Noviherbaspirillum saxi: one gene and its partner. The protein of the gene in region 2 interacts with the protein of the main gene of each other region in a pairwise test. Links are inferred from orthologs where the notes say so. Each region holds a gene or a part of one and is shown on either strand. Other genes may lie near its edges.

Evidence for each region.
Region 1: the proteins of minC (region 2) and D3871_RS25760 interact in binary tests that used the Escherichia coli proteins (3 or more experiments, as listed by UniProt). The link is inferred for Noviherbaspirillum saxi from one-to-one orthologs.

Annotation. Positions count from the first base shown.
Region 1 is NZ_QYUO01000003.1:562,863-578,812, reverse strand. The notes cover bases 8,860-11,707. They hold D3871_RS25760 (EutN/CcmL family microcompartment protein), read left to right. Parts: upstream 8,860-10,065; coding sequence 10,066-10,350; downstream 10,351-11,707. Other genes in these bases: D3871_RS25755 (aldehyde dehydrogenase family protein), read left to right, coding at 10,395-11,707; eutM (ethanolamine utilization microcompartment protein EutM), read left to right, coding at 9,701-9,994; pta (phosphate acetyltransferase), read left to right, coding at 8,860-9,672. In the rest of the region: D3871_RS25820 (methyl-accepting chemotaxis protein), read left to right, coding at 1-635; D3871_RS25815 (helix-turn-helix domain-containing protein), read left to right, coding at 737-1,780; D3871_RS25810 (hypothetical protein), read left to right, coding at 2,296-3,198; D3871_RS25805 (DUF2905 domain-containing protein), read right to left, coding at 3,220-3,414; phnD (phosphate/phosphite/phosphonate ABC transporter substrate-binding protein), read left to right, coding at 3,427-4,356; eat (ethanolamine permease), read left to right, coding at 5,481-6,896; ethanolamine utilization microcompartment protein EutS, read left to right, coding at 6,956-7,312; D3871_RS25780 (EutP/PduV family microcompartment system protein), read left to right, coding at 7,314-7,805; ethanolamine utilization acetate kinase EutQ, read left to right, coding at 7,802-8,575; more of pta, read left to right, coding at 8,590-8,859; more of D3871_RS25755, read left to right, coding at 11,708-11,813; D3871_RS25750 (ethanolamine ammonia-lyase reactivating factor EutA), read left to right, coding at 11,843-13,258; D3871_RS25745 (ethanolamine ammonia-lyase subunit EutB), read left to right, coding at 13,269-14,630; ethanolamine ammonia-lyase subunit EutC, read left to right, coding at 14,642-15,532; ethanolamine utilization microcompartment protein EutL, read left to right, coding at 15,540-15,950. UniProt on the Escherichia coli protein: Probably forms vertices in the bacterial microcompartment (BMC) dedicated to ethanolamine degradation. It may be involved in transporting positively charged molecules into and out of the BMC.
Region 2 is NZ_QYUO01000001.1:1,433,977-1,449,839, forward strand. What follows is about bases 8,910-11,670. They hold minC (septum site-determining protein MinC), read right to left. Parts: upstream 10,794-11,670; coding sequence 10,026-10,793; downstream 8,910-10,025. Other genes in these bases: minE (cell division topological specificity factor MinE), read right to left, coding at 8,920-9,183; minD (septum site-determining protein MinD), read right to left, coding at 9,185-10,000; kynA (tryptophan 2,3-dioxygenase), read right to left, coding at 11,144-11,670. Also shown: citF (citrate lyase subunit alpha), read left to right, coding at 1-939; D3871_RS06740 (hypothetical protein), read left to right, coding at 1,090-1,467; D3871_RS06745 (MBOAT family O-acyltransferase), read left to right, coding at 1,664-3,079; D3871_RS06750 (alginate O-acetyltransferase AlgX-related protein), read left to right, coding at 3,081-4,274; D3871_RS30165 (hypothetical protein), read right to left, coding at 4,446-4,589; D3871_RS06755 (YgiQ family radical SAM protein), read right to left, coding at 4,966-7,173; D3871_RS06760 (hypothetical protein), read right to left, coding at 7,319-7,774; D3871_RS06765 (hypothetical protein), read right to left, coding at 7,849-8,214; D3871_RS06770 (hypothetical protein), read left to right, coding at 8,459-8,785; more of kynA, read right to left, coding at 11,671-11,983; kynU (kynureninase), read right to left, coding at 11,994-13,244; kynB (arylformamidase), read right to left, coding at 13,241-13,888; D3871_RS06805 (Lrp/AsnC family transcriptional regulator), read left to right, coding at 14,019-14,492; phbB (acetoacetyl-CoA reductase), read left to right, coding at 14,714-15,460; D3871_RS06815 (phasin family protein), read left to right, coding at 15,522-15,863. UniProt on the Escherichia coli protein: Cell division inhibitor that blocks the formation of polar Z ring septums. Rapidly oscillates between the poles of the cell to destabilize FtsZ filaments that have formed before they mature into polar Z rings. Prevents FtsZ polymerization.

The DNA of each region.
Region 1 (15,950 bases), on a different replicon or contig from region 2:
TTGATGCAAGCAATGTCGCAATTCAGGGTGGCGAAGCTGTCGGCCGTGTCGTCGAGACGATGCAGGGCATTGACGAAAGCAGCCACAGAATCGCAGAAGTCCTCGGTGTCATTGACAGCATCGCCTTTCAGACCAACATCCTCGCGCTAAATGCCGCCGTAGAGGCCGCGCGCGCGGGGCAGCACGGACGAGGTTTCGCCGTTGTCGCCAGCGAGGTACGTAGTCTGGCACACCGGAGCGCTGACGCCGCCCAGGAAATCAAGACGCTCATCGGCACCAGTGTGGAGCGTGTCGGGCAAGGTACCCTGTTAGTCAACGAGGCTGGAGCGACGATGCAACGTGTGGTTGCCTCCATTCAGCGCGTTACGCAGATCGTGACGGAAATCAGTACGGCGAGCAGCGAGCAAAGCCGAGGCGTGGTGCAGGTGGCCCAAACGGTCGGCCAGATGGATCAGGTCACCCAGCAGAATGCCGCTTTAGTGGAAGAAAGTGCGGTGTCCGCAGCACTCTTGCGGGATCAGGCGCAGAACCTGGTCAAGGCGGTGGCAGTATTCAAGCTGGGTTCAAGCGGCTCAAGTGCGGCGATCGGCATTGGAAAAGGCGACTCGCGGCAGCGTCTTTGCCTGGAGCGATGAGTCCGTTTCGAGAGCGCTTTTAGCCGATGTTTTTGCATGGCTAAGGTGGAGCGGCAGTATAGATTGTTCTGCAGACGCCTGCAGGGAAACCGGGGTATCCAATGACACATGACATCAACATCAGTATCCGTCCCGATCATACTGGCATCGCCGCACGCGCGGTACAACACCACCATGAATTGCGCGTAGCGACGGCCTCCGATGCGGATGACCATGCCCGCAACCTCAGTCGCTGGAATCAAGAGTACGACCAATTTTCAGCAGGCGTATTTTCAGGAAGAATCACTGAACTATGGCTGACCAAGACGCAGCTATTCCTGGAATCCACCAACCAGGTTCTGCATCAGTCCTGCGCTGCCTGGCCGGGTTCACTGTGGTTCGGCATTCCGATTCCCAACGGCCAGCAAGCCGCCATGGGCAGCAACCAGATCCCCGATGTGTCGGTAGCGGTCAAACGCGGAGGGACTGAATTCAAACTGGTTACTCCGGCGAACTTCAATATACTCGGCATCGTGATCGATGAAGACACTTTCGCTCAGTATGTGCAGGAGGTCGAGCACTTGGACTGCTACGGCTTGCTTGGGCTGCGCGAAGTGCTGGCCGTCGATTTGCGTGCCAAGCGCGAGGTATGCGAAGCACTGCTGCGCATCCTGTCCGGGACCGATGCCGCGCCGGACAGACCGGCGCTTTCGCTTAGCCCTGAAATGCTGCAAGACCGTATTCTGATGAATCTTGTACCGCTGCTGTTGACGGCGACTTCGAAGGAGCAGCGCATTTCGTCGACATTGCTCAATCGGGAGCGCATTGTGCACGAGGTGAGGGCATATATTCTTGAGAATCCAGGTGAGGACATTTCCATTCCCGATCTCTGCAGGCGCTTTCACGTCAGTCGACGAACCCTTCAATATTGCTTCGAGGAGGTGGTCGGCATGTCCCCATTGAATTTCCTGCGCACCGTGCGGCTCAATGCGGTAAGACGTGAATTATTTTTCAAGTGTCAGTTAGGCCAAGTGACTGAAGTCGCCATGTCATGGGGTTTTCGCCATTTAAGCCAATTCGCCTCCGATTACCGCAAGTTATTCGGCATGCTCCCTTCCGATACCTTGCGTGCCAGTGCTGCCAACGGCCATAACGTGTATCGCTAGTTTCGAAGCGGGAAGTATGCGTACTCCAACGCTGGTTGCGAACGATGACGTTTGCCGGTTTTAGATATCGCGTTTCATACCTGTCGCCTATGATTTAAGCAATCCGGTGGTAATCGGTCACCACGCCTCGAGCGCGAGTGTTGCGTTTCCTGATTTACCAGAAAGTTTGTTGTCTCTCCCTTCCCGTCCAAGGGAAGGCTTTATCGCACGCCTGACCGCGTGCGATTTTTTTGGTGCCATTGGCATGGGTACACTTGCGCAGGCGCAAGGCCCCCTTAAGTCGATCCCGGCGACGTGACGGTGCAAGCTTCTCTCTCGTTCCCCTGGCTGCCCGCATTCCTTTGACTGCACTCTGACGCAGCGGACCGCAACTTTGCCAATTCTTGATATTGGTTTGCCAGATTCCGATATCGCACCGGCTTCGCTAAGGCAATACTTCATACGAGTGCACAGCTTGATTAACGCTTTTATGAGGGGATGCAATGATCGACATACCAACAACCGGAGTAAACACCATGAACCGCACAAGCAAGCACGCCTCCTGGCGCCAACTGGGCGCCGCCCTGTCGATGGCCCTGTCCCTCGTCCTGCTGGGCGTCTGCGCCTCCAGCTCCGCACAGGCCCCGGCGGCGATCGACAATAGCGCGCTGGCGCAGCCCGCTTTTCGCGCGCACACCCGCACTTACGGCCTGGTCTACCGTCTGCCCAGGGACGTGGTGGACGTGATGGAAGCGAAAATCACCACCCCGCTGCAGCAGCACCTGGTGCGCCTGGGCCTGGACGCCGAAGTCCAGACCTTCAACCTGCCACACGTCACGGTGGTGCATATCCACAGCGCCGACCCGACCACGCCGCAGAAAATGCTGAAGGCGCTGCCCGCGCTGCCGCCGGCGCTCAACGGCGTGGTGCTGAAGAACTTCTACACCACCGAGGCCGCCAAGGACGCAGGCCATCCGTGGTGGCTCGACCTGGGCATCGTCAAGACCGGCAAGGCCTACGAAGACATGATGACTTTCAACACCCGTGCCACTGTCGCTTTCGCACCGCTGCGCGACGGCCCGCTGCCGCGCGTCACCGGCCCGGTCTTCGCCAAAATGGGCGAGGCCGGCAAGGACCTGGTGCGCACCGTGGGTGTGAGCGGCGTGAACGTGATGAAGGACGGCAAGGAACTGCGCTCGCACAACCCGCACAACACCCTGGTTTACAGCATGACCCGCTTCACGCCGCAGGTGCAGGCCGACATGAACCAGGTCGCCGCGGAATTCAACAAGGTACTGCCTGAGGGCATAACGACCTCGTTCCAGAACGTGTCCATCGTCGAACTGGCGTTCTCGGGCAATGTGCTGCGCGAGTTCTACCGGATCAATCTGGTCGACGGCTCCGCGGTGGACGTGTCGACCGGACAAAAAGTGCGCTGAGCATCTTCTGTCCTCCCGCCATCAGATCAGCTTGCTGACCAGGCTGGCCACCAGGCTCAGCACGATGGTGGTGGTCAGCGGGATGAACCACTCCCGGTCGAACAGTTTGAAGCGCAGGTCGCCCGGCAGTTCCCCGAAGCCGAGCTTGTGCAGCAGGGGTGTGAACCAGCTGATCAGGATCAGCGCCGGGAAAATCACGAGCATCCAGCGAATCATGGGGCTAGTTTAGTGGGCAAGGGGCAGCGGCGCTTCCGGGTTCGCGGTGGGAAGTCAATTCGCTCGGGTGATTTGAGCGGCAGTGGTTTGCCTGCAAGCCGGGTCTCGCCCCGGCTTGCAGGCACTTTTCTTTGCGTCGCCAAAGAAAAGTACCCAAAAGAAAGGCGACCCGACTGTCCGGGTCCCTTCGCTTCGCTACGGGCAACCTGCGCTGCTCGACTCCGGCGGGGGCCCGCAGAACTCGCTCCGCTTTTTTCGCAGATGGTGAAGCTCGACGGCTCCCGTGGTTATAAATCCGTGTTGATCACATCTGCCAAAAAGCCTATCAATAAGCTGGACGATGTCCTGCTGAATCGCGGTATCTACAGCTTCAGCAACGGCGATGCCAATTCGACTTCCAGTTTCCTTGTTCCCGGTTATTACGCCTTTGCCAAAAACAAAGCCACGCCTGAGCAAATTTTCAAGAGCGTTGTATCGGGAAGTCATAAACGTAATTTCCTCGCCGTGGCAAGTGGCGAAGTGGATGTTACGACAAACAATACGGAAGACCTTGAGCGCTTCAAGCAAGAGATGCCTGAACAGTTCGAGAAAATCAGGGTGTTTTGGGAATCGCCGCTGGTTCCTCATGACCCACTGCTGTATCGCGCGGATTTGCCGAAGGCACTTAAAGCGAAGATTCAGGATTTTTTCATCGGATACGGCAAAGAAAATAACGTCAACGAAATGAAAGTCTTGAACAATATCCTCGGCTTGTCCGGGTTCAAGGCATCCAACAATGCGCAGCTTCATCCGATCGCCGACATCGAACGGTTCAATGCGCTTCACAGCAGTTGGCAAAATGAAAAGCTGACCCCCGAACAGCGCCAGAAGCGCTTCGAGGAGGTGACGGCGCGCTTCGGCAGACTGGGCGCGATGCTGAAGCTCGATCGAGGGCGCTTCTAGCCGGTGTTGCTGCATCAACAGAGAAGAAGTCGCCGGATTTTTTTACCTGACTAGAGCGGTTTTCCTCCGCATGTACGGGAGACAAGGTCGGGTCGAGAAGCCCTTGCAGGGCGCGCAAAGGCTTGTAAGCCTTTGCCGTTCCGCAGGCGGGCTGCATGCAGCCCGAATTCCCTGCTACACCAGTCGTACGAATGGTACGACGAGCCTCGCAGGCCCGAGATTGGCCCCGTACGTGCGGAGGAAAACCGCTCTAGGGTGGAAAGCCCGCATAGCGACTAATGCAATCACGAGCAACGCAGCCAGGTGGGAAAGACGCCGTGTATTTCAGTTGATACAGTTCACCGCATGCGCTTAACGATGCCGGTGGCGCAAGAGGAATCGGAGATTGTTCTGCGGGCATCTGCAGGGAAACCGGGGTATCCAATGACACATGACATCAACATCAGCATCCGTCCCGATCATACCGGCATCGCCGCACGCGCGGTACAACACCACCATGAATTGCGCGTAGCGACGGCCTCCGATGCGGACGACCATGCCCGCAACCTCAGTCGCTGGAATCAAGAGTACGACCAATTTTCAGCAGGCGTATTTTCAGGAAAAATCACTGAACTATGGCTGACCAAGACGCAGCTATTCCTGGAATCCACCAACCAGGTCAGTCGACGAACCCTTCAATATTGTTTCGAGGAGGTGGTCGGCATGTCCCCATTGAATTTCCTGCGCACCGTGCGGCTCAATGCGGTAAGACGTGAATTATTTTTCAAGTGTCAGTTAGGCCAAGTGACTGAAGTCGCCATGTCATGGGGTTTTCGCCATTTAAGCCAATTCGCCTCCGATTTTATCGCACGCCTGACCGCGTGCGATTTTTTTTGGTGCCATTGGCATGGGTGCACTTGCGCAGGCGCAAGGCTCCCTTAAGTCGATCCCGGCGACGTGACGGTGCAAGCTTCTCTCTCGTTCCCCTGGCTGCCCGCATTCCTTTGACTGCACTCTGACGCAGCGGACCGCAACTTTGCCAATTCTTGATATTGGTTTGCCAGATTCCGATATCGCACCGGCTTCGCTAAGGCAATACTTCATACGAGCGCAAAGATTGATTAATGCTTTTATGAGGGGACACAATGAATAAGCAGCATGGAAGCCATGAAGATAAAGCCGAGAGGTATGAGCTGAAGCAGACGCTCTCCACGCTGCAGCTTTGGGGAATCGCTGTCGGCCTGGTGATCTCCGGCGAATATTTCGGCTGGAGCTACGGCTGGGCTGCTGCAGGTACGCTTGGCTTCGTAATCACGTCGTTGTTTGTCGCGGCGATGTATACGACTTTCATTTTCAGTTTCACCGAGCTGACAACTTCCATCCCGCACGCAGGCGGCCCTTTTGCCTATGCCAGACGGGCGTTTGGTCCGACCGGCGGCTATATCGCGGGTGCTGCGACGCTGGTCGAATTCGTATTTGCACCGCCTGCCATCGCGCTAGCCATCGGTGCTTACCTGAATGTGCAATTCCCCTCGCTCGATCCCAAGCATGCAGCACTGGGCGCCTATCTTTTGTTCATGGGTCTCAACATCATCGGCGTCGCGATCGCGGCGACATTCGAGCTGGTGGTAACGGTGATCGCGATCTTTGAGCTGATGGTATTCATGGGTGTCGTGGCGCCGGGCTTCTCGATAGCCAATTTCACCAAAGGCGGCTGGTCCGGGCAGGATGTGTTCAGCCTCGGCGCCATCCCCGGCATATTCGCGGCGATTCCGTTTGCGATCTGGTTCTTCCTGGCGATCGAAGGCGTCGCGATGGCGGCTGAAGAAGCAAAGGATCCGAAGCGTTCAATTCCCATCGCGTATGTCACCGGCATTCTCACCTTGCTGGTGCTGGCCATCGGCGTCATGGTTTTTGCAGGTGGTTCGGGCGACTGGACGACGCTTGCCAATATCAACGATCCCTTGCCGAAGGCGATGAAGTTCATTGTAGGCGACAACAGCGGCTGGTTGCATATGCTGGTCTGGCTCGGACTGTTCGGTCTGATCGCATCCTTCCACGGCATCATCCTCGGCTACTCGCGGCAGATCTTTGCACTGGCTCGCTCAGGGTATCTGCCGCATTACTTCGCCAAGGTGCATCCGCGCTTCAAGACACCGCATCGCGCCATTCTTGCCGGCGGCGTAATCGGTATCGCAGCCATCTTCAGCGACGAGATGATCAAGATCGGCGGCCAGACCCTGACCGCGAACATCGTAACGATGGCGGTGTTCGGCGCGATTCTGATGTACATCGTCAGCATGCTCGCCCTGTTCAAGTTGCGCCGCGCCGAGCCCGGCATGGAGCGCTCTTTCCAGGCGCCGTTTTACCCGTATTTCCCGGCCTTTGCATTGTTCGGCGCGCTGGTTTGCATGGGCACGATGATCTACTTCAATCCGCTGATAGCCGCGATCTTTGCCGGTGTCCTGATGCTTGGCTATGTGTATTTCCGGTTGACCCGGAGCCAGCGCGAAACGCCACCGCAGAATGAAGTGTTCGAGCCCAGCGAGGAGCTGGCGTAGGTATTCGCCTCGTAATCTCATTTGATGATGGAGCTGATATTTGATGATGGAGCTGATCCATGTCTACTGAAATGAATGCCGTGACCAAGGAACGCGTGATCCAGGAATTTGTTCCTGGCAAGCAGGTCACGCTGGCGCATTTGATTGCCCATCCCACCGCAGAATTGAGCGGCAAGGTGGGTGTGCCGGGCACGGATGCGCTCGGGATCATGACCTTGACGCCAGGCGAGACAGCGATGATCGCCGGCGATATCGCAACCAAGGCAGCGGAAGTGAAGATCGGCTTTCTCGACCGCTTCAGTGGCGCGTTGGTGATTTACGGCTCGGTGGGCGCCGTCGAGGAGTCGCTCGCACAGGTACTCATGGTGCTGGGAAGCCAGCTTTCATACTCGATCTGCACGATGACAAGGACATGACATGGACCGCTCGAATGCATTTGTGCTGGTAGGCGCGGTAGGCGCCGGAAAGAGCAGCCTGTTCAATGTTTTGTTCGACAAGGAAGAAGCGGCGCTGAAGACCCAGGCTGTTGTCTTCGAAACCGGCGGAATGGATACTCCCGGCGAATTTTTCAGCCACCCACGGCTGTACAACGCATTGATTCAGACCGTATCGGATGTGGGCACCATCGTATACGTGCATGACGGCACCGACCGGACCTGCCGTCTGCCGCCGGGCATGTTGCGCGTGTATGGAGGAAAGCGGGTGGTTGGCGCCATTACCAAGATCGATATGCCGGAATGCGATCCCGATTTTGCGGAGCGGCTGCTGCGCGAAAACGGCGTGAACGACGCGATATTCCGGGTCTCCAGCCGGGTACGTGAAACGGTCGGCCCACTGAAGCGCTTTCTGTTTGGCGAATTATCCGATGGCCCGCATGCGTGCGGTGACGTCGAAAGGAAAAAAGCATGAAGCATCTGATTTCTGCACAAGTCGTTCGGAGCGAGCACGCCGCCGGGCGCACCAGGATCGCCGCGTCAAGGACGACCAGCATCGTGACGCCGGAGGCACTCACGGTCGCGGCCAGGCTGGGCGTGGAATTTATTGATGCGGTTCCCACGTCGCCTGCACATGCGGACACCGCATCGATTGCGTCGACCGTCTCGAACGGCGGTGCTGCTAACAAGACAGCCGTGGCATTGGCAGTGGCAACGGACGACGACCTTCATGCAAAAGTACGTGCCCAGGTGCTCGCCAAACTACCGCCGGGAATCGTATCCGAGGCAGTGGTAGGGCAGCTGGTCGACAAGGTCATGAAGGAAGGTCGCGCGACAGCAAAAGCCGTGCAGCCGACAAATGAGAAAACAGCGCATTACACCTTTCAGAAAACCGCGGGCGGCATCAAGCGCGTGGACGGCCAGTCCATCCATTTCGGCAAGCTCGATGAGGTATCGACTGGTGACAGCATTGGCATCGCCGATGTGGTGAATACCGCCGATGGAAGCCCGATGGCGGCTGGCTTCATGGCATGGAGCGAGTGCTTCTTCCCTTGGACTCTGAGTTACGACGAGATCGATGTCGTGCTGGAAGGCGAACTGCATATCCGTTGCGAAGGACAGGAAGTGATTTGCCGCGCGGGCGATGTGGTGTTCATTCCCAAGGGGTCCGTCATCGAGTTCGGCACGCCGACATCCACCCGATTCTTGTACGTCACCTATCCGGCCGACTGGCAAGCCAAATAACGGAAACCGATCTCATGAATCTCATCAAGTCTTGCGCCGACTGGTGCCGCCAACAACCGCGGCACGTGGTATTTCCCGATGCACTGGACGAACGTGCAATTTCCGCCGCTGTCTCGCTTGCCGAAAGCGGCGGCATGCACCCGGTATTGCTGGGCAATCCGCTTGAGATTCACAGTCTTGCATTGGGCAAGGGCATCGCGTTGGGCTCGGTGCCGATCATCGATCCGGCTACATCGTCGCGTCTGGATGCCTATGCCGGCGCTCTGCACCAGCGCCTCGCCAAGAAAGGCGTATCGCTTGAGGAGGCACGTCAGCAACTGAAGGATCCGCTCTGGTATGGCGCCATGATGCTGAGCGCCGGCGATACCGATTGCTGCGTGGCCGGAAACTTGTCGGCGACATCGTTGGTGCTGAAAGCAGCGCTGCGGGTAATCGGCGCGGCAGAAGGAATCAAGACAGTCTCCAGCCTGTTTTTCATGATTTCGCCGGAAGACGGGCGGGTGTTCGGTTTTTCCGATTGCGGCGTGGTGCCGGAACCAACCACGGAGCAGCTGGCAGACATCGCCATCAGTTCCGCAGACAGTTACCGCAACGTCACCGGTGACGAGGCGCGCATCGCGATGCTGTCTTTTTCCAGTGTCGGCAGCGTCAAGCATCCATCGGTCACGGTGGTGCAGGAGGCGGTACGCATGGTGCGCGAGCGTCGCCCCGACCTGAAGGTGGATGGCGAACTGCAATTCGATGCGGCGTTCGTGCCCTCGGTGGCGGCGCGCAAGGTGCCGGGTAGCCTGGTTGCCGGCAGTGCAAACGTATTCGTCTTCCCGTCGCTGGCAGCCGGAAACATCGGCTACAAGATCGCCGAACGGCTGGGTGGTTTCTCTGCGCTCGGCCCGATGATCCAGGGACTGGATTTGCCGATGCACGATCTGTCGCGCGGCTGCAGTGCCCAGGACATGGTCGAGGTTTCTCTGTTGGCCATGAAGATGGCTTTTGGTGGTGAAGGAGGGCATCGCGAGATGTCTTTGGATGACGGCCGGAATGCAGGTACCGGCGTCATGGGAAGCAAGGCGCTGAAAACGGCAACAACCGCCGGCTAGGCACGCATTAATTTTCAAGGAGATTGTCATGGAAGCACTGGGAATGATTGAGACCAAGGGTCTGGTGGCGTTGATCGAAGCATCTGATGCGATGGTCAAGGCGGCGCGCGTGAAGCTGGTCGGCTACAAGCAGATTGGCGGCGGACTGGTGACCACGATGGTGCGCGGCGACGTGGCGGCTTGCAAGGCGGCAACCGATGCCGGTGCAGAGGCGGCCAAGCGATATGGCGAACTGATTTCGGTGCATGTGATTCCGCGCCCCCACGCCGATTTGGAAGCGATTTTCCCGATCAAGATGACCGACGGCGGCATCAAGGATTGAGCCGTCGGTGTCGCGGTTGAGCGCGGCCAAGGCCATGGCAAGACCGTTTCGATGCAAGGTCAGGAGGCAGCATGAAGCTCGCGATTGTTGTAGGACAGGTCGTATCGACAGTCAAGTGCAAGTCACTGTTCGGCGATCCGTTGTTGATTGTCGACTACGTCGACAACGACGGCAAGCCGTGCGGTAACCGACACGTCGCGGCCGACCCCATCGGGGCGGGCAACGGCGAGTGGGTGCTGGTGGTGGAAGGAAGTTCCGCTCGTCTGGCAACCAATGCGGAGGGCGCGATCGACCTCAGCATTGTCGGCATCGTCGACGAGGTCACGATCCAGGGCAAAGCCATCTTTCACAAATGATCGGATGAAGCATCAAGCACTGTCTGGAAACAAAGGAAAACATTGTGGATATCGATGCAAAAGAAATAGAGCGGATCGTGCGCTCCGTTCTCAAGGAAAGCGGCAAAGTGCCGGCGGCCGCAGGAAACTCGTCCGGCAAGCTGGCGCAGGGCGTGTTTGCCAGTCTCGACGATGCGGTCGTCGAAGCCGATCGCGCACGCCGTGCGATTCGCAAGGTCTCGGAGCGAATTACGGCGGTTGAGGCGATGCGCAAAGCCGGCCAGCAATACGCGAAGGAGTTGGCCGAAATGGCGGTCGCCGAAACGGGCATGGGCCGCGTGGACGACAAGACCGCCAAGAACATCGCGCAGGCGAAACTGACGCCTGGCGTGGAGTGCCTGCAAGCGCGCGCACTGACCGGCGACCACGGCCTGACGCTGATCGAAAATGCCGCATGGGGAGTCATCGCTTCCGTGACGCCGTCCACCAATCCGGCGGCCACTGTCATCAACAACGCCATCAGCATGATTGCGGCCGGTAATTCGGTGGTGTTCGCACCGCATCCCGCCGCCAAGAAAGTATCGCAGCGCGCGATCACCCTGCTGAATGCAGCGATCGTCGCCGCGGGCGGGCCGGACAATCTGTTGACCACGGTGGCCGAACCGGACATCGCGACAGCACAGCGCCTGTTCCGCTACCCAGGCATCAATCTGCTCACGGTCACCGGCGGCGAAGCGGTGATTCATGAAGCGCGCAAGCACACCGACAAGCGCCTGATTGCGGCCGGTGCCGGCAATCCCCCGGTCGTGGTCGACGAAACGGCCGATATCCCGCGTGCGGCACGTGACATCGTGTGGGGTGCGTCATTCGACAACAACATCATCTGCGTCGACGAGAAGGAAATCGTCGTGGTCGACCAGGTATGCGACAAGCTTAAAGCCGAGATGAAGAAGCACAAGGCGGTCGAACTGACCGCTGCCCAGGCGCGCCAGTTGCAGGACGTGCTGTTGTCGAATATCGGCGCCGACGGCAAAGGCACCGTCAGCCGCAAATGGGTGGGTAGGGATGCTGCCAAGATCGCGGCCGCAATCGGCGTGACCGTGCCGGAAGATACCCGCCTGCTGTTCGTTGAAACAGAGCGCGACCATCCGTTCGCCGTCACCGAATTGATGATGCCGGTGATCCCTGTCATCCGCGCCGCCAATGCGGACGAGGCGATCGACATCGCGGTGGCACTGGAGGGTGGCTGCAAGCATACCGCCGCAATGCATTCCCGAGATCTCGACAATCTGGACCGCATGGCGAACGAAATCAATACCAGCATTTTCGTGAAGAATGGACCGTGCCTCGCAGGGCTGGGGTTCGGCGGGGAGGGCTGGACCACGATGACCATCTCGACTCCGACCGGCGAAGGCGTGACGTCCGCAGCGACGTTCGTGCGCCTGAGGCGGTGCGTTCTGGTAGATAACTTCCGCATTATATAAGTGCCTGGCGCGGCGATCGAAGAGCACATATGGCTTCCAAGAGGATTAACAGCGTGGGAATCGACGTGGGAACGACAACGACCCAGATCATTTTTTCGCAGCTGGAGCTGTTGAACACAGCTGCGGCATCGGAAGTGCCGCGCTATGAATTTTCTCGGCGGGATGTGACCTATCTGAGTCCGGTGATCTTCACGCCGGTCGACTTCGAGGGACGCATCCGCAGCCCCGAGTTGATGGATTTCATCGTGTCGCAATACAGTGCAGCGGGGCTCGCGATGAGCGACGTGGAAAGTGGCGCCATCATCGTGACCGGAGAAACGTCGAAAGCGGCGAATGCGCGCGATACCGTGATGCAACTCGCCGAGCGGCTCGGTGACTTCGTGGTGGCGACCGCAGGGCCGCACCTGGAATCGGTCATTTCCGGCCATGGATCGGGGGCAGCGGAATACTCGCGCAAACACTCGGCGCGTGTGCTGAATATCGACATCGGCGGAGGCACCTCGAACTACGCCCTCTTCGAGGCCGGGAAGCTGGCCGATACGGCTTGCCTCAACATCGGCGGGCATTTGATCGAAACCGGCGATAGCGGTGAAGTGCTGCGCGTGCACCAGCCTGCCAGGATGGTCTTGAAGGATTGCTTTTCGGCGCTACCCGAGCGTGTGACGAACGAGCATGTCGAGGTCGCCGTCAATCGCATGGCCGAACTGATCGTGGAAGTGGTCGAGGGTCGCATTTCCGGTCTGGCAAGCCTGCTGTTGATGACGCCGCCGCTGAATACACATGCTGCGCTGGATGCGGTTTTCATCTCCGGCGGCGTGGGCGAATGCTTTTACAGTGACGAAAGTGCGCAACAGGATTACGGTGATATAGGTCCCCGGCTTGCCGCGGCCCTGCGCCGCCATCCTGCATTGCGTGCCATGTCCGTGCGGCGGCCCAGTCATACGCTACGCGCCACCGTCATCGGCGCCGGCGCTCACACACTGTCCCTGTCCGGCAGCACGATCTGGCTGGATTTTGCGGCACTGCCGATACGCAACGTGCCGGTACTGCATGCGTCGGACAGCGCCACGAAGGCACCTGAAGATCTGGTGCATGCATGGAAGGCCAATGCGCAGATGCAGGACATCGCGCTCGACGTCGAATGCTACGCCCTTGCGATTCCATTGGCGCTGCCTGTGACTTACCGCTCGGTGCAGCTGTGCGCAGCGGCGCTGCAATTGTTCATGGCCGAATGCAGGAATGTGTCCTATCCGCTGATTGTCATATCCAGGCAGGACTTCGGCATGGCGCTGGGTATGGAATTGCAGCCTTGCATGCGGCAACGCGAGCTGGCGGTCATCGACGAAGTCGAGACGCGCGAGTGGGATTACATCGATATCGGCAAAGGCCTGTTCGGCGACACCGTGGTGCCGTTGACCGTCAAGTCGCTGGCCTTTCCATCATAGGACGATTGCAATGAAGTTGACGACCCATCTATTCAAAGAGTTCTACCGTTTTGCGGACGTCAAGGAGGTCATGGCCAAGGCCAGCAATGCGCGCTCGGGCGACATCCTTGCCGGCGTCGCGGCGCAGACCGCCAAGGAACGTGTCGCGGCCAAGCAGGTGCTGAGCAACCTGACTCTCGCCGATCTGCGCAACAACCCGGTGGTGCCTTACGAACAGGATTCGGTCACCAGGGTGATCCAGGATGCCGTCAACGGAAGCGCGTACGAAAAGATCAGAAACTGGACCGTCGGGGAATTGCGGGAATGGCTGTTGTGCGACGATACCTCGGTGAGTGATATCGAATTTGCGCGCAAGGGCATGACCGCCGAAATGATTGCCGCCGTTGCCAAGCTGTGCTCGAACGCCGACCTGATCTATGGCGCGAAGAAGATGCCGGTGATCAAGACCGCGAACACCACGCTCGGCCGTCCCGGCACCTTCAGCAGCCGGCTGCAGCCCAACGATACGCGCGACGAGCTGAAAAGCGTCCGGGCGCAGATTTACGAGGGCCTGTCGTATGGCGCCGGCGACGCACTGATCGGCATCAATCCGGTTTCCGACAATGTGGAAAGCTGCAAGCGCATGCTCGGACAGATCTACGAGGTGATCGACAAGTATGCGATCCCGACCCAGGGCTGCGTGCTGGCGCACGTCACGACCCAGATGGAAGCGATTCGCCAGGGCGCGCCCGCCGGACTGATTTTTCAGAGCTTGTGCGGCAGCGAAAAGGGTCTTAAGGAATACGGCATATCGGTTGAACTGATCGATGAAGCCTACGAAGTTGCCAAACACTACAGCCGCATCTCGGGCCCGCATGTGATGTATTTCGAGACCGGCCAGGGATCGGCGCTGTCTGCCAATGCCCACTACGGTGCCGACCAGACCACGATGGAAGCGCGCAACTACGGTTTGGCGGCGCGTTGGGACCCGTTTATGGTCAACACCGTGGTCGGCTTTATCGGTCCTGAATACCTGTACAACGACCGGCAGATTATTCGCGCTGGCCTCGAAGATCACTTCATGGGCAAGTTGTCCGGCCTGTCGATGGGATGCGATTGCTGCTACACCAATCACGCCGAGGCGGACCAGAACTCGAACGAAAACCTGGCGGTGCTGCTCGCCACGGCGGGATGCAATTTCGTGATCAACATGGCGATGGGCGACGACATCATGCTGAATTATCAGACGCTTGCCTTTCACGATATCGCAACGATCCGCCAATTGCTGAATCTGCGGCCGGCGGCGGAGTTCGAGGCCTGGCTTGAGCAGCAAGGCGTGATGGAAAACGGCCGCCTGACCCGCAAGGCAGGCGATGCATCAATCTTTTTCTGACAGGAGCCGGTATGAATCACGACACTATCGATGACATCGTCCAGGCCGTCATTGCCGAAATCAGCCGCGACAATGCGGCTGCCGCCGCGACTTCGCCGTCGTCGCCGTCGTCGCCGTCGTCTGTGACAGAGGACGAGCGCGATGCTTTGCCCGACCTGAGCGGAGAAACTTTCCGCCGCCGGGTTTCGGTACCGCACCCGCACAAGCCGGAAGTGCTGCAGGACCTGGTGAACAGCACCGGTGCGCGGGTGGCGGTTGGCCGCGCCGGCCCACGCCCGCGCACAACCTCGGTATTGCGCTTCCTGGCGGATCACTCGCGTTCGAAGGACACGGTGCTCAAGGATTTTCCGATGAGCTGGGTCGAGGAGTCGAAGCTGCTCGAACTGCGTACGGAAATCATAGAGAAGGACCAATTCCTGACGCGCCCGGATCTCGGCCGCCGCCTGTGCAAGGAAAGCGTGCAACTCGCGATCAGCCGCTGCAAGCCGCAGCCGCAGGTACAGGTCATGGTGTCCGACGGCCTGTCCACCGACGCGGTGGTGGTGAACTTCGACGAAATCATTCCGCCCTTGCTCAAGGGTCTGGAAAATGCCGGGCTCGATGTTGGCACGCCGGTCTTTGTCCGCCACGGCCGGGTCAAGGTCCAGGATCACCTCGGCGAAATCCTTGGTGCGAAGGTCGTTATCCTGCTGATCGGTGAACGGCCGGGCTTGGGACAATCGGAAAGCCTGAGTTGCTACATGGTCTACGGCCCCACCGTGGAGAAAACGGTGGAGTCGGATCGCATCTGCATCTCCAACATCCATGCGGCCGGCACGCCGCCGATCGAAGCGGCAGCGGTGATCGTCGATCTTGCCAAGAAGTTCCTGCGCGATGGCAAGAGCGCAGGCGCAACCAGGTAGAGCGGGCATGGCCATCCTCGACATTGTCAAACCATCGGTACGGGCCGTACGCCTGATTCCGTCGGTGCATGCCGGCTTGCGGCAGCAGCTCAAATTGCCGGCCCATGTGCACAGCCTTGGCCTGCTGACATCCGACTCGGACGATGTCGCCTATATTGCCGCCGATGAAGCGACCAAGCATGCGCAGGTCGAAGTCTATCTTGGGAACTCTCTGTATGCCGGGGCAAGCCACAGTTGCTCGCCTACCGCCGGCGAAGTGATCATCGTGCTGGGCGGTCCATCGCCATCCGAGGTACGGGCGGGACTGGACCGGATGATCGCCACGATTGAAAGCGGGCCGGCATTTCGCCATGCCGATGATGCCGGCACGATCGCGTTTCTCGCCCACGTGGTCTCGAGCTGCGGCAGCTATCTGTCC
Region 2 (15,863 bases):
GCGCGGTATGTGGTGGCCATCACGGACAATCTCGTCCCATATCCTGCGTCGCCGATCGACATCAGCCAGGAGTGCGTTGATTTTATCGTGCAAGTCGATGCCATCGGCGACCCCAAGGGCATTGTGTCAGGCACGACACGCGCAACGACAGACCCGGTCGGTCTCAGGATAGCGCATGCGGCTGCGCAGGTTATCGCGGCATCGGGACTGCTGGTCGATGGCTTTTCCTTCCAGACCGGTGCGGGCGGCATATCGCTGGCGGTTGCCGCTGAAGTAAGAAAGCTGATGCAGGAGCGGCACATTCAGGGCAGCTTTGCCTCGGGTGGCATCACCGGATATATGGTGGATATGCTGGAAGAAGGCTTGTTCCGTGGATTGCTGGATGTGCAGTGTTTCGATCTCAAGGCAGTCGAGTCGTACCGGCGCAACCCGTCGCATCAATGCATGTCCGCGTCCATGTATGCCAGCCCCCGGACGCGAGGAGCCGTGGTCGATCAGCTGGATGTCATGATACTCGGCGCCACGGAAGTCGATCTCGGCTTTAACGTGAATGTCATCACCGGCTCGGACGGCGTCATCATGGGCGGATCGGGCGGCCATGCCGATGCTGCGGCGGGCGCAAAGCTCGCGCTGGTCACGTCGAAGCTCAACGCCGGCGGCTATGCAAAGATCGTCGACAAGGTAACGACTGTTACCACCCCGGGGGAAACCGTCGATGTCGTGGTGACCGAGGAGGGTATGGCGGTCAACCCGGCAAGGGCGGAATTGCGCGAGCGGCTCCAGTCTCAGGGGATTCGGCTGGTACCGATTGAACAGCTGGAAGAAATCGCCAGAAATCGTGCAAGCCTGGCGAAGGAAGAGCGGCAGGATGAAGGCCGCATTGTTGCGGTCGTGGAATACCGCGATGGCTCGGTCATCGATGTCGTGCGGCGCGTGTGAGCGATCGCCCGTATTGTGTTCGCAATCAAATCAACTATCCAAGGCGAAGTGCGCTTCATCGTTTCTTTTGCATTGCAATAACTGTTGCAGAATGCCTTCGTGAACGAGCGCAGTAAAAACCTGACTAAGTAGCAGGAGGGACGGGCACTCATGAACGGTGACGATCAAACACGCGTCAAGCGGCTGCTTTTTTTTCTTCAATACATCTGGCGGCTGGCCATTCCGTTCTGGTTGTTCCGTGATGCCGGGTGCGGTACGGTCGAACAGCGGATTGCGAATTATCGGTATAACCGATCGCAGCGCAAGGTCCTGCCTTTCTTCATGTGGAAATGGGTTGGTATCGCGGTCTGTCTCATGCAACTGACGCGCGTGCTATCGGACGTCATGTCGACGGTAAGTGCGCACAGTACCAACTACCTATGCGCCGCCTTCTTCTGCATGAGTGCAGGGATCGGGTTTGCATTCGCTTGCATTGTGATCACCGTGTTAACAGTAAGTTATCTTTACCTGACCTACGTCAAGCGTTGACTGCGCACCAATAGTTCAGCACTTTTTGCAGTTAAATGTTGCGTGTCCATTTATTTGGCTGTCAATGTGGCAATCAACAAACTGCGTCAATCGACTTTATTTCCTGGAATCAATTATTTGAATTGATATTTAGCAAGGTCCGGCCCATTTTTTTAGCGGAATATGGCGGCTGTATCAAGAATGGCCACAGGGCGATATGGTATTCAGTTCCGCAACTTTCCTTTTTTATTTCTTCCCCGTATTCCTGATTCTCTACTATGTCCTGCCATGGAAGAATCCGGTGTTGTTGGTCGCCAGCCTCGTCTTCTATGCATGGGGTGAGCCGCGCTTCGTTCCATTGTTGATGTTTTCTGCAGTGCTGAATTATGGCGTCGGTTATGCCATGTCCCGCTTTGCCGCACAAAAGAAAGCGCTGCTATGGTTCGGCATCGCGGCCAATCTGATCTTCCTGATGTACTACAAGTACATCGGTTTCTTTGTGTCGGTGCTGAATGAAGCAGTCTCGTTGTTCTCTTCGCCGATCAAGCTGCCGGAAGTCATTCTGCCTTTGGGGATTTCCTTCTTCACCTTTCAAGGCGTTTCCTACCTGATCGATGTCTATCGCGGCGATGTCGGTGCGCAAAAAAGCTTCTGGAATTTCGCAATGTACAAGGCGATGTTCCCGCAGCTGATTGCCGGCCCTATCGTCCGTTACAAGCAGATTGCCCACGAGGTGGACCATCGCGACATCACGAATGCGCGCGTGCTGGCCGGACTGCAGCAGTTCATCATCGGTCTCGCGCAAAAGGTATTGATTGCAAACACCGTTGCGCTGCCGGCGGACAGCATCTTCGCCGTTCCGCCCGATCAACTGTCGACGACCAGCGCCTGGATAGGCATTGCCTGTTACTCGATACAGATCCTGTACGACTTTGCCGGCTATTCCAACATGGCCATCGGTATCGGTCACATGATCGGTTTCAGTTATCCGCCCAACTTCAATCGTCCGTATTCATCGACATCGGTCACGGAATTCTGGCGTCGCTGGCATATCAGTCTGTCGTCCTGGTTTCGCGACTATCTTTACATCCCGCTGGGCGGAAACAGGATCTCGGCGGCAAGAACCTATGTCAATCTCGCGATGGTATTCCTGCTGTGCGGCTTGTGGCATGGCGCGGCATGGACATTCATCATCTGGGGCGCATGGCATGGCGTGCTGCTGGTGATCGAGCGCATGGGGCTGGGGCGACTGCTGGAAAGAATGCCTCAGACAATAGCGCAGATCTACACACTGCTGGTGGTAATGATCGGATGGGTATTCTTCCGCGCGAACGATGTGCCGTATGCATTGCGCTTCCTGGAGGTGATGTTTGGCAAAGCCTCCGCGGATGCGACACACCCGTGGCAAATGGATTTTGGTCCTGCCGCTGCGGTGGCATTGCTGGCAGGCGTATTGATTGCGACCTGGCGCTTCCCCGAAGAAAAGGTGAAAGGCCGGGACGTGCGGCCGCGCATGCGCACCGTTATGTCATCCATGCCGTTGCGCGTGGCCGGTGCAGTGTCGGCATTCGTCCTGTGTGTGGCGAGCCTTGCCGCCGGTACCTATAACCCATTTATTTATTTCCGCTTCTGACATGTCGGCATTCGCAAACAGGTTTGCCGGTAATGCGGCAAAGATCATCATAGTGGCACTGCTGTCGATCCCTGCAGTGCTGGCGTTGTGGCAGCCGGCGCAAGGCGTTGGCGAGAATCGTTATCTCGCTGCTTTTCCTGCAAAGCCGCATGATTGGGAGACTGTCGTCCGGTTTCCGGCGCGGCTGGATTTATGGATTAACGACCATTTCGGTTTTCGCGACGTATTGGTCCAGCTGAATAACCGGCTGCGTTATACGCTGTTCAAGCAGTTTCCGACGTTGCAGGTGATCGAAGGGCAGGGCGGTCGGATTTTTCTGGCGACGCATTCCACTGCCCACGCGCCTTATGCGGCCATCACACAGGCATGCGGCTATCGGTACGAGCATGCCGATGGCATCGCAAAGCAGGTGAGCGCCTTTGATGCAGGATTCAGGAAACTTGGTGTCGATGCCAGGTTGCTGGTGGCGCCCAGTTCTCCTGTGATGTATGAAAGCGAGTTGCCGGTCTGGCTGCGCCAGCGCTGCGATCCGGCGATGGCGCCCGTGCCGCGTGTGATGATGTCGCCGTTTCTCGCGCCGGAGGCGCGTCAGCGTATCTACTATCCGATTGCTGAAGCAAAACAGATTGGCCAGACCACGCCCGTTATTCCGAAAACATGGTTTCACTGGAGCGGCACTGGGCCGAGGCTGATCGCAGCCGCAAGCGTGCGTCATTTCTGGGATACAAACGCCAGTTCGGCAACTGACCTGAAAACTTCCGAGCAGTTGAAACCTTCGGATATTTCACACCTTTTCCCCGGTGTCGAACTGGAAAGCAAGGTAGAAGTCGCCGACTTCAAGGTTTCCGGCATTGAGCAGTGTGCAGGACCAGCCTGCCATCATCCCGCCTTGCAGAGCGTCATGGCCAAGCTTGGCGATATTTCGCTTTATCGGAATGCCTCCGCGCCGGACCGGAGGCTTGTCATGTTGTCCGACTCGTTCGGGCAACATATCGCCGGCTGGTATTCGCCGTTTTATCGCGAGGTAGTACATCTGTCGACCAATAATCTGGCCATGCTTGACGATGTCGAGATCAAAGCCATACATGCGCACTTTCTGCAGCCCGCGGAAAGCCAGCACCTGTTGTTTCTATATCACGACGGTTCGTTACTTAGCGGCCGGCTTGAGGTCGATTTGAAAAAGCTCGGCGTTTGACAAGACAGGATGCGAAATGCACGGTATTAGCGTCGCGCGAATGACAGCCGCCATCGACAAAGTCAATGGATGGAAATTGTCGAGGGGCAGAGTGAAAAATTAAAGTCCCACTTGTGGTCGAAACACTTGCCGGCATGTCGGCGTAGTCGGCGTGTGCGACGCCATAGTATTTCAACCGAACCAGCGTAGCGCCAGATAGGTCATCCCGATCATGACGGCCGACGAACAGGTGATGCAGAGGACAGCCTGCAATTTGTTGTAGTTGAAACCGGAGTCAGTATTGCAGACCAATGCATCCTGTCGTGTGTTTCTCATATTGTCCTCGATTGATGAATGGCAATCGCTTGCTTGAAGTCATTGTATCGAAGGTGTGCCTTGAATCAATAGTCTGACAGGCAACTTTCACAGGTTTCTTTTGCGAATCCGCAAACGGCGTTGCGTAAAGTCAATTGATCGCTGCATTCCGATAAAAGCCGGATTAATGGGCAACTGCAGAAAACCGAATTGCAGAAACCAATAAAAAAGCCCGCAGACCTTGCGGTTGCGGGCTAAATCCAATTCAAGAAGAGTTGGAGGAGACACAATCACTATAGACGAGACTGGGATAATCCTCCGCTTTATTCTGGCAATACCTGATATATGAAATTTTTATATCACTGCGTGAAGGCGGGTGAAGGCGGTAGCGGCCAGCTTATTTTGCCTTCCGGGCCGCTTTCACGGCTGAAGTTTTATACGATGGCCGTGCTCCGAATTTTCCCGCTTTGGCATCAAAAGCTTTCCTTGAAGGCGTGCCGGAGCCGATCTGCTTGCGGGCTTGTCCCGGTTGGGTGGATGCGCCGAACGCAGGCGGGGTATAACGCGGCACCAGATGCCGGTCGCTATTGCCGATCAGATCCGACCTGCCCATGCGTTGCAATGCCTCGCGCAGGATGGGCCAGTTGTCCGGATCGTGGTAGCGGAGGAAAGCCTTGTGCAGACGGCGGATTTTTCCGGCGCGTACTGTCTCAACCGCCTCGGAATCGGCGGACACCTTGTGCAGCGGATTCTTGCGGCCGTGGTACATCGCCGTCGCCATTGCCATCGGGGTTGGCAGGAAAGTCTGTACCTGATCGAGCTGGAAATTGTTTTTCTTCAGCCAGATTGCAAGATTCAGCATGTCTTCATCGGTCGTGCCCGGATGGGCAGCGATGAAGTAGGGGATCAGATATTGTTCCTTGCCAGCTTCGCGCGAGAAGCGTTCGAACATTTCCTTGAAGGCATAGTACGAACCCATGCCCGGCTTCATCATCTTTGAAAGCGGCCCGTCTTCGGAATGTTCGGGGGCAATCTTCAGCAAACCGCCAACATGGTGGGTTACCAGTTCCTTCACATATTCCGGCGATTTGACCGCCAGGTCGTAGCGCAAGCCCGAGCTGACGAGGATCTTCTTGATGCCAGGAATGGCGCGCGCCTTGCGGTACAGCTGGATCAGCTTGCTGTGATCGGTATTCAGGTTCACGCAGATGCTTGGATAGACGCAGGACAGCCGGCGGCAGGATTCTTCGATCTTCTTGTCCTTGCAGGCAAGACGGTACATGTTCGCGGTCGGTCCGCCCAGATCGGAAATGGTTCCGGTAAAGCCCTTGGTCTTGTCGCGGATGAGTTCGATTTCGCGCAGGATCGACGGTTCCGAGCGGCTCTGGATGATGCGTCCCTCATGCTCGGTGATCGAGCAAAAGGTGCATCCGCCGAAACAGCCGCGCATGATGTTGACCGAGAAGCGAATCATTTCCCACGCGGGTATGTGTGCCTTGCCATACGCCGGATGCGGCGACCGTGCATAGGGCATGTCATAGACGCCATCCATCTCATCCATGGCAAGCGGCAGCGGCGGCGGATTCAGCCAGACATCGCGCTCCCCATGAGCCTGCACCAGTGCGCGGGCATTGCCGGGATTCGATTCCAGGTGCAGTACGCGCGAAGCGTGCGCATAAAGAATCGGATCGTCCTTGACCGCGTCGTAGGAAGGCAGGCGTACTACCGTCTTGCTGCGCTGTTCCCTCAGTGCCGCCTGCCGCTCTTCGCGACTCAGGATCACGACCGGGCGTTCGACAACCGCAGTCTCGGCCGTGCCGCAGCTTGCCGGCTCCTTCTGCTTCATTTCATAGGGATCGGGATGCGCTTCGACGCGGCCCGGCGTGTCGTAGCGGGTCGAATTCGCTTCGGTCCAGCCGTCTGCCGGCTTCCAGCCGCTCGGCGCCATGAAAGCGGTGCCGCGCAGATCGCGAATCGACTTGATCGGTTCGCCAGCGGCGATGCGGTGCGTTAGTTCGACCAGTGCGCGCTCGGCATTACCGTACAAAAGGATATCGGCCTTCGAGTCGGGCAGCACGGAACGCCGGACCTTGTCCGACCAGTAATCGTAATGGGCGATACGGCGCAGGCTTGCCTCGATGCTGCCGACGACGACATTGGCATCCGGATACGCTTCACGAGCGCGCTGGGCGTAGACCACGAGGGCGCGATCCGGACGCTTGTTGGGATCGCCGTCGGCGGTATAGGCGTCTTCGGAACGAATTTTCCTGTCGGATGTATATCGATTGATCATCGAATCCATATTGCCGGCAGTGACCCCGAAATACAGATTCGGACGGCCCAATGCACGGAATGCTTCCGCCGAATGCCAGTCCGGCTGGCTGATGATGCCGACCCGGAAACCCTGCTTTTCCAGCAAGCGTCCCACCAGCGCCATCCCGAAGCTGGGATGGTCGATATAGGCGTCGCCGGTCACGAGAATGACGTCGCAGGAATCCCATCCCAGCGCCTCCATTTCCGCACGCGACATGGGGAGGAAGGGGGCCGGCGTCGTGTAATCGGCGCGGTGGCGCGGATAGGAAAACAGGTTTTTAGGTGCGTTCATGTTGGGGCGGATTGTACCGGAATTGCACTGGGCACGGCTCTCTGACCGGCCTGGCTTGCTGACTCGGAGAGCCAAGGACCTATGACCGGTTGGGTGGCAAAGAGTTGCCTCGTAGCGCGCGAGATTCAAGCGAGTCTACAAATTGCTAACGCACAATGCGGCCCGGAGGCGGTGGGGAGGGATACGCAGTTGTCCGTTCGGGGAAATCACGGAAAAAATACCCCATGAGGCCTCCGCGGCCGGAAGGAATCCGGTGTCCTTTTGCATACATGCATTGCTGGTAACCGATGTCATACCGCTGCTGTAGGCTGCCCGCGCTGTAGGCGGCATGACCGGTACCCGCCAGGCCGCCCAATGCAAGACCGCCGCCGGCACCGGCCGCGGCGCCTCTTCCTCCATCGATGGCGGCGCCTGCCACGGCACCGAGCAGGGTGCCGACGATCGCCGAGCGAGCGCCGCTGTCGAGACCCGCGCTGTCCGGGTTGCCGCCACCGCTCTGCTCATAAGCGAATTGCCGGCAAACATCATTATCTGCCCGGAACTGCTCAAAGCTTTTGTCTGTTCCCGGCAATACCATCACACTGGGCTGGTTCGGAGGCATGACAGTACAGGCCGTTACGCCGAGTACTGTGCAAAGACACGCCAAGCACCGCACTGCACGCGAAGACATGATGCTCACCTCAGGTCGGGCGGTTGGGGCGTAACCAACTCCCAGCCGGTCGGGCATTCCCGGACATAGGGGTAATACGCTTCGGCGCTACGGCAGTAATACCACCATGAGCTCGCCTGCTGTTCGCGCGCATTCTTCTCCATATAGGCTTGCGGCACCGATGGGACCGTGATTACAGGTGGATAAGTGTAGATGCCGGGATAGCGATATTGCCATGCTCCGGTGACAGGAACGCCGAGCACGATGTCGACACTTGCCCGATGATGGCCATGCCAGTGACCATATGCATGTCGCCCATGCGCCCAGGCGAGTTCGGTAAACAGCAAGCCGACAAGCAAAACAATCAGGAACCGCGGTTTGAGCACCTTCATGGCCGCCCCCTTCAATCAAATTCCAAGCAGGCGCGCGGTCGCGCCAGAAGTTTGGACATGAATGCGCAGCCTCAGTTCTTGTTTGATACATGTTTGCCATCCCCGCTAGAGGCAGACTATGGTTATCTATTTGTTATCTCTTTTCTCAATGAGGCAGAGCATGTTCGATCAGGAACTCGTTTGTTAGCCGTTTATCAAATTCTTCCCGTTGCCATTGGCTTCGACTTTCAAAAGGAGACAGGAAATGATGCAAGCAAACGAATTGCAGCAACGCTTCAGTCACGTGGAAAGCATGGTTCACGAAGCAGCGCAGCGCTGTGAATCGACCCAAAGCGTGCCGATGGACTTGAAAGATTGCATGCAACAGTTGGATCAGCGTATGGAGCAGGCAAGGGGAATGATGCGTTCGCAGGACGAACAGCAGATCGTCCAGTGTGTGGATGATCTGGAGCAGCTTGGCGACCGCGCCAAGAATGCATGCGAAAAAGCCCCGTCCGTCGACAGCGAGTTGAGAAGTGTCGTGATGCAGGCCCATCGCGAGCTGTCGGACTTGAAGCACCAATTGCATTAAACGCATCGAACATGGGCCATCCGGCGGCAGGCCCTTGTCTTTCCGGCAATGCAAAACGACGCGTGTGGCAGTAGCTACGCGCGTCGTTCCTTTCAGTCGTCCACCCCGCATAGAGGCGAAATCGAGGGTGCTGCTTATTTACCCGGGACCGCGTCGGGCAGCACCACATTGACATCCAGGACTTCCAGGTTGCCCTGACGGTCAAGCGAAATCTTGATGTCGTCGGCGTTCACCTTCGCATACTTTGAAATCACTTCAATCAGTTCCTTGTGCAAGGCTGGCAAGAAGTCCGGACCATCGCGACCATTACGTTCGCGGGCGATGATCACCTGCAGGCGCTCCTTGGCTGCGCTGGCGGTTTTGGGTTTGGTGTTGAACAGGAATGAGAGTAGTGCCATATCACTTACCCTTGAACAGTCTCTGGAACAGGCCAGGTTTTTCGTAGGCGGTAAAGCGCATCGGCACTTCATGGCCGAGGAATCGCGCAACGACGTCCTGATAGGCTTCCGATACGTCGCTACCTGTCATGTGAATAGCGGGATTGCCTTGGTTCGACGCGTGCAGCACCGATTCGGATTCGGGAATGATGCCGATCAGCGGAATGCGCAGGATTTCCTGCACATCGGTGTAGGACAGCATTTCGCCGGCTTCGACGCGCTTGGGCACGTAGCGGGTGATCAGCAGATGCTCCTTTACCGGTTCGCCGCCGTTGAGAGCGCGTCTGGACTTGGCCTGGATGATGCCCAGGATGCGGTCCGAGTCGCGGACCGACGATACTTCCGGATTGGTGACGATGACTGCTTCGTCGGCGAAGGTCAGCGCCATTACCGCACCGTGCTCGATACCCGCCGGAGAGTCGCAGACGATGTATTCGAAATCCATCTTGGCCAGATTATTAAGCACACGCTCGACGCCGGCTTCGCTCAGGGCGTCCTTGTCGCGGGTTTGCGATGCAGGTAGCACGAACAGGTTGTCGCAATGCTTGTCCTTGATCAGGGCCTGGTTCAGCGTGGCTTCATTGTTGATAACGTTGATCAGGTCATATACCACGCGGCGTTCGCAACCCATGATCAGGTCAAGATTGCGCAGGCCGACGTCAAAGTCGATTACGGCAGTCTTGTGCCCGCGCAAGGCAAGTCCCGACGCGAAGCTGGCGCTGGAGGTGGTCTTGCCGACGCCTCCTTTACCGGACGTTACAACGATGATTTTGGCCACAAAAAACTCCTTAAAAGACAAATAACTAGGCGCGAATGGACAGGATATCTATCCGGTCGCCCTGAAGACGGACCTGCGCCGGTTGCTTCGCCAGATCCTTCGGTAACCCGCCATCGAATGTGCGGTAAATGCCGGCGATGGAAACCAGTTCGGCTTCCATGCTCAGCGTGAAAATTCGTGCTTCCGCATTGCCGCTTGCGCCTGCCAGCGCGCGTCCGCGCAACGGAGCATAGACATGGATGCTGCCGTCGGCGATCAATTCGGCGCCATTGTTGACGATGGCGTTGACGATCAGGTCACAGCCGCGGGCATAAATGCGCTGGCCGGCCCGGACCGGGGTATCGATGATCATGGCGGAGGTGATCGCCTGCGCTGCAGCGGGCGGTACGACTGCCGGAGCCGCAGGTGCGGGTAAAGGGGCTGGTGCTGGTGCGGCAGCCGCTTCTTCTGGCAGCGCGTCCTGACGCGACGGCGCGAGGGTGTCGATCGTCATGCCATGCGCCACGATTTGCGCTTCCTGTTCAGGCGGTGCGCCGCGAACCGCCACCGGGTTCAGGCTGTAGCCGCTAAAGAGGGCAGTCAGTGCCGACCAGTCGATCACGGTGTCGGTGAAATCGATCGACGACACATCGATGACCATCAGGTCGTTGTCGAAATAATCCGAAGCGCCACCGGTCGCCTGCTTCAATGCCGCATCCAGCGTAGCAAGGTCGGCCGTGCGCAGGATGGCGGATACCGCCACGACGGTTGAAATCTTGATCTCTATCGGCTTGTTGTTCTGTTTCGTTGACATAAACGCTAATCGGTTTGTCGAAGATGCGAAGCTGCGTGAGCAAAATGGTATGCGCGGTCCGCCAAATCCGCCAAATGAAACGGGCCGCATTGAAAGCGGCCCGAACGTCCTGAATCGGTTTTTGGCAATGTGTGTTCAACAGTCCGGATTCCGCAGGACCCGGCGTACGATCCGTACCGCCCTACCATGCAACCCGCCCGGCTTTACACACATTCCTGAAACCCGCTCAGGGGAAGCGGAATTCCTTGCAGCGCATTGAACAATTGCTCACCACTCGCTCCGTGCTTTGCGGCGTATTATACCTGTTGCCGCCGCGCTATCCTGCTGATTCTGCATACTTTTTCTTTTCGTTACAGGGCAGTGCGCAAGGCAAATAGTTCCGGAAAAAGCACGATTTCGAGCATTTTTTTCAGATAGCTTGCACCGGCCGTGCCGCCGGTCCCGGTCTTGAAACCGATGATGCGCTCGACCGTGGTGACATGGCGGAAGCGCCAGAACCGGAATGCCGTCTCCAGGTCGACCAGTTTCTCTGCCAGCTCATAGAGGGCCCAGTGCTTCGACGGTTCGCGATAGACCTCGAGCCATGCCTGCTTGACCGATTCATTGGCGACCGTCGGCAGCGTGCGGTCGACGGCAAGCCGATCTGCGTCGATGTGCAAGCCCTGCCGTGACAGCAGCATGACGGCTTCGTCGTAGATTGACGGAGCATGCAGTGTCGCCATGAGCCGCTGATGATTTTCAGGCGCGGCAGTATGGACGGACAGCAGTGCCGCATTCTTGTTGCCAAGGACGAATTCAATCTCGCGGTACTGATAGGACTGGAACCCGGATGACTGTCCAAGATAGGGACGTATGGCGGAATACTCCGGTGGCGTCATCGTTGCCAGCACATCCCATGCATGCACCAGCTGGTCCATGATCCGGGCAACGCGTGCAAGCATCTTGAAGGCCGGCGGCAGATCATCCTGTTGCATGCGCAATAGTGCGGCATGCAATTCATGCAGCATCAGTTTCATCCAGAGTTCACTGGTCTGGTGCTGGATGATGAACAGCATTTCATTGTGGTCGGGCGAGCGCGGATGCTGTGCTGACAGCACCTCGTCCAGCGCAAGATAGTCGCCGTAACTCATCGACTTGGTAAAGTCCATCTGGGCGCCGTGCCAGGAAGCCGGTTTGTCGTTTTCGTTCATGATTGCCGCCTTAGGTGACCGCGTCGCGTAATGCGTCCGCGTCGTATTTTTCATGGTCGAGAATGTCGACGAGGGCATCGACCGCATCCCAGACATCGACGAAGCTTGTGTAGAGCGGCGTGAAACCGAAGCGCATCACGTGGGGTTCGCGGTAGTCTCCGATCACGCCGCGGGCGATCAATGCCTGCATCACCGAATAGCCTTGAGGGTGTGCGTAGCTCACCTGACTGCCGCGCCGGGCATGTTCGCGCGGCGTCACCAGTTCGAGCGGGTGATGCCCGCAGCGGGCTTCCACCAGCGCGATGAACAGGTCGGTCAGCGCCAGCGACTTGGCGCGCAGGGTTTGCATCGAGGTCTGCGCAAAGACTTCAAGCCCGCATTCGACCATGGCCAGCGAGGCAATCGGCTGGGTGCCGCACAATGCGCGACGAATTCCTCCTGTCGGTTCAAACAGCGGCTGCATCGCAAACGGCGTTGCGTGCGACCACCAGCCCGACAGGGGTTGACGGAATTCCACCTGATGCCGCTCGGGCACCCAGATGAAGGCCGGTGCGCCCGGACCGCCATTGAGGTACTTGTAGGTGCAGCCCACGGCGTAGTCGGCCCCATCCGCATTCAGGTCCACCGGAACGGCGCCGGCAGAATGCGCAAGGTCCCACAACATCAATGCTCCGCGCGCATGAGCGAGCGCGCTGATGCGGCGCATGTCATGCATGTAGCCGGTGCGATAGTTGACGTGCGTGAGCATCACTACCGCCGTGGATTCGTCCACTGCGGTATCAAGCTGTTCCGGCGAATCGATCAGGCGGACTTCATAGCCGCGCTCCAGCCATGACGCAATTCCCTGTGCAATATAGACGTCGGTGGGGAAGTTGGCGCGCTCAGTGACGATGACACGCCGTCCCGCATTTTTTTCACTATGCGCCTGACGGTGCAAGGCGGCGGCCAGAGCCTTGAAAAGATTGATCGAGGTTGAGTCGGTCACCACGACTTCGTTGTTCAGTGCGCCGATTAGCGGCGCCAGTCTATCGCCCAGACGTGAGGGCAGGTCAAACCAGCCGGCCTTGTTCCAACTCCGGATCAGGTCGTTTCCCCATTCATCGGCGATGACTTGCTGGGCTCGCGCGAGCGCGGCTTTGGGCCGTGCGCCGAGCGAGTTGCCGTCAAGGTAAATGACGCCTTCCGGCAGGGCGAACTGCGTGCGCAGCGGCGCGAGTGCATCGGCGGTATCCCGTTCCTGGCAATGGCTACGCGTGATCATTGCGCACCTCCCTGCAGGCTGCGCAAAACAGCGCGTACCGGGCTTGCATCCATGCCCGCCAGCTTCAGCGGCAAGGCAATGAGCTCATAGTCACCGGCCGGCACGCCGTCGAGAACAATGCCTTCCAGGATGGCCATTCCATGCGCGCGTACGGCGTGATGCGCATCCAAGGTTTTTGATTCCTGCGGATCGAGCGAAGGGGTATCGATACCGACCAGTGCCACCCCTGCTCGCGCAAGAAGTGCGATGGTGGCGGGCGCGACGCATGCGAAAGCGTCGTCCCAACGGTCTTTCGGCGCATTGGCATAGGTGCGGAAAAGCACGCGAGGCGGTACTCCGGCAAGTGCGGATTCGATGTGATGTGGTTCGACGCATGCGACACCGGTGCAATCGATCACGCGGCAGACACCAAGGTAGGGGTGCAGCGGAACTGCATCAATCGATGCCCCGGCTGCGTCGTAGTGGGACGGGGCGTCGCAATGCGCACCGGTGTGGGTCGACATCGTCAACCGGCTGACATGCACTGGGCAGCCGCCTTCGATTTTCCAGGTCGGTTCGGCAGAAAAAGGCGTATCGCCAGGCCACACAGGAATGGCGGGCGAAAGAAGGGGACTGATGTCCCAAATGAGCGTGGTGTCTCGCATGAAATATCCTTTGATCGAATATTCGAATTTTATAGCGGGATGAGAACAATATTTCAGCAATGTGAATGGGTATATTCATTAAATATGCAATAAAATTGCAATTTTAAAGAACTATTTCACGAAAAATTCTATGGCTCTCGATGCGACCGATTTCAAGCTCCTAAACTTGCTGCAGCAGGACGGCCGCATGAGCAATCTTGAACTTGCTGAAAAAGTGTTTCTGTCGCCGTCATCCTGCCTGCGCAGGGTTCGCATGCTTGAAGAAAGCGGAATGATCAGCCACTACAGCGCGGTACTCAATCCCGCCGCTTTAGGCCTCGAAGTAGATGCTTTTGTGCAGGTAACGATGCGGCGCGATGTCGAGCATTGGCATGAGCACTTCACTGCCTCGATCGCCGCGTGGCCGGAAGTGATCGGTTCTTACATCATTACCGGCGAGGCCAATTATCTGCTGCGCGTAAGGGCGCGCAGCCTCAAGCATTTTTCCATGTTCGTACTGGAGAAGCTTTACAAGACCGCAGGCGTGCTTGACATCAAATCGAATATTGTCCTGCAAACGCTGAAGGATACGCAGGCAATCGCGCCTGAACTTCTTCACGATTAGCATTCTGGATTTATCTCGCATCCTGCGCCTGTTTGATATCGGTTTTTTCTACCGAACTAAATTTGCTGCGGCTACTCGAATTTTTCTCGGCAACGTACGCTCGAACGGATTGATGGCAGGAGGCTCCCTGTTGTGCATCGGCTTTCCCTGTCATCGCTCTCTGTCTTAAGGCGTCTGGTCCGAGGCCATGAAACCATGTTTATACGATAGGAGGAGACGCCATGGATTCAAGAAGAGTAGCCATTGTTACAGGTGGTATGGGTGGACTTGGGGAAGCGATCTGCAAGAAACTGCATCATGCAGGTTTTCGTGTCGTAGCGACGCACTCACCCAGCAATACGGAAGCGGCCGGGTGGATGGCCGCGCACAAGGCGGAGGGATTTGACTTTAGCACCGCACGTATTGATGTCGCGGAGTTTTCTTCCTGTGAAGCCGGCATTATGCAGATACTGAGGGATCTGGGCCGCATCGACGTCCTCGTCAATAATGCAGGAATTACCCGTGACATGACGTTGAGAAAGATGACCCCGGATGATTGGATGGCCGTACGCAAGACCAATCTCGACAGTGTATTCAATATGACCAAGCTTGCGATCCACGGAATGCTGGAAAACCAGTGGGGCCGGATCGTGAATATCTCTTCCGTAAACGGACAGAAAGGCGCCTTCGGTCAAACCAATTATGCGGCTGCAAAGGCTGCCATGCATGGGTTCACCAAGGCGCTTGCACTTGAAGTGGCGAGCAAGGGAATCACGGTCAATACCGTGTCGCCCGGCTATCTGAAAACCAAAATGGTCACGCAGATTCCGGAAGACGTTCTAAAAGAAAAGATACTGCCGCAAATCCCCATGGGCCGTCTTGGTGAACCGGATGAAGTGGCAGGACTGGTCGCCTATCTTTGCTCGGAAGACGCTGCTTTCCTGACCGGAGCCAACATCTCGATTAATGGTGGTCAACATATGCAATGAACTCAAGCTCGCAAGCGCTTGATGCGTCTCAAGCGTGGTGCGATGGTAGTGCAGGCCTCTGATGAAACAGCCGAAAATAATAGCCTTCGATGCTGTTCTCTACTATTACAGATTTCAAAACCCACCTTACGAGGGGAAAGCCATGCAAAACGTATTCAGCCCGCTCGCGAGCGTTTGTCAGACGCAACTAGAGGCGTCACGACAACTCGCCGATACGATTTTCGCGGGAACACAGAAGATCGATCACATCATGCTTGAAGCCACGCATCAAGCCTTTACCGACCAGCTCGAATTTGTCCAGGAACTGACCACCGCGCGCGATCCAGGTTCGCTTGGGACCGCTTTTCAGTCGCGATTGATGGCTCGCAATTCCGGTAAGGCGACCGAATATCAGCGCCAGTTG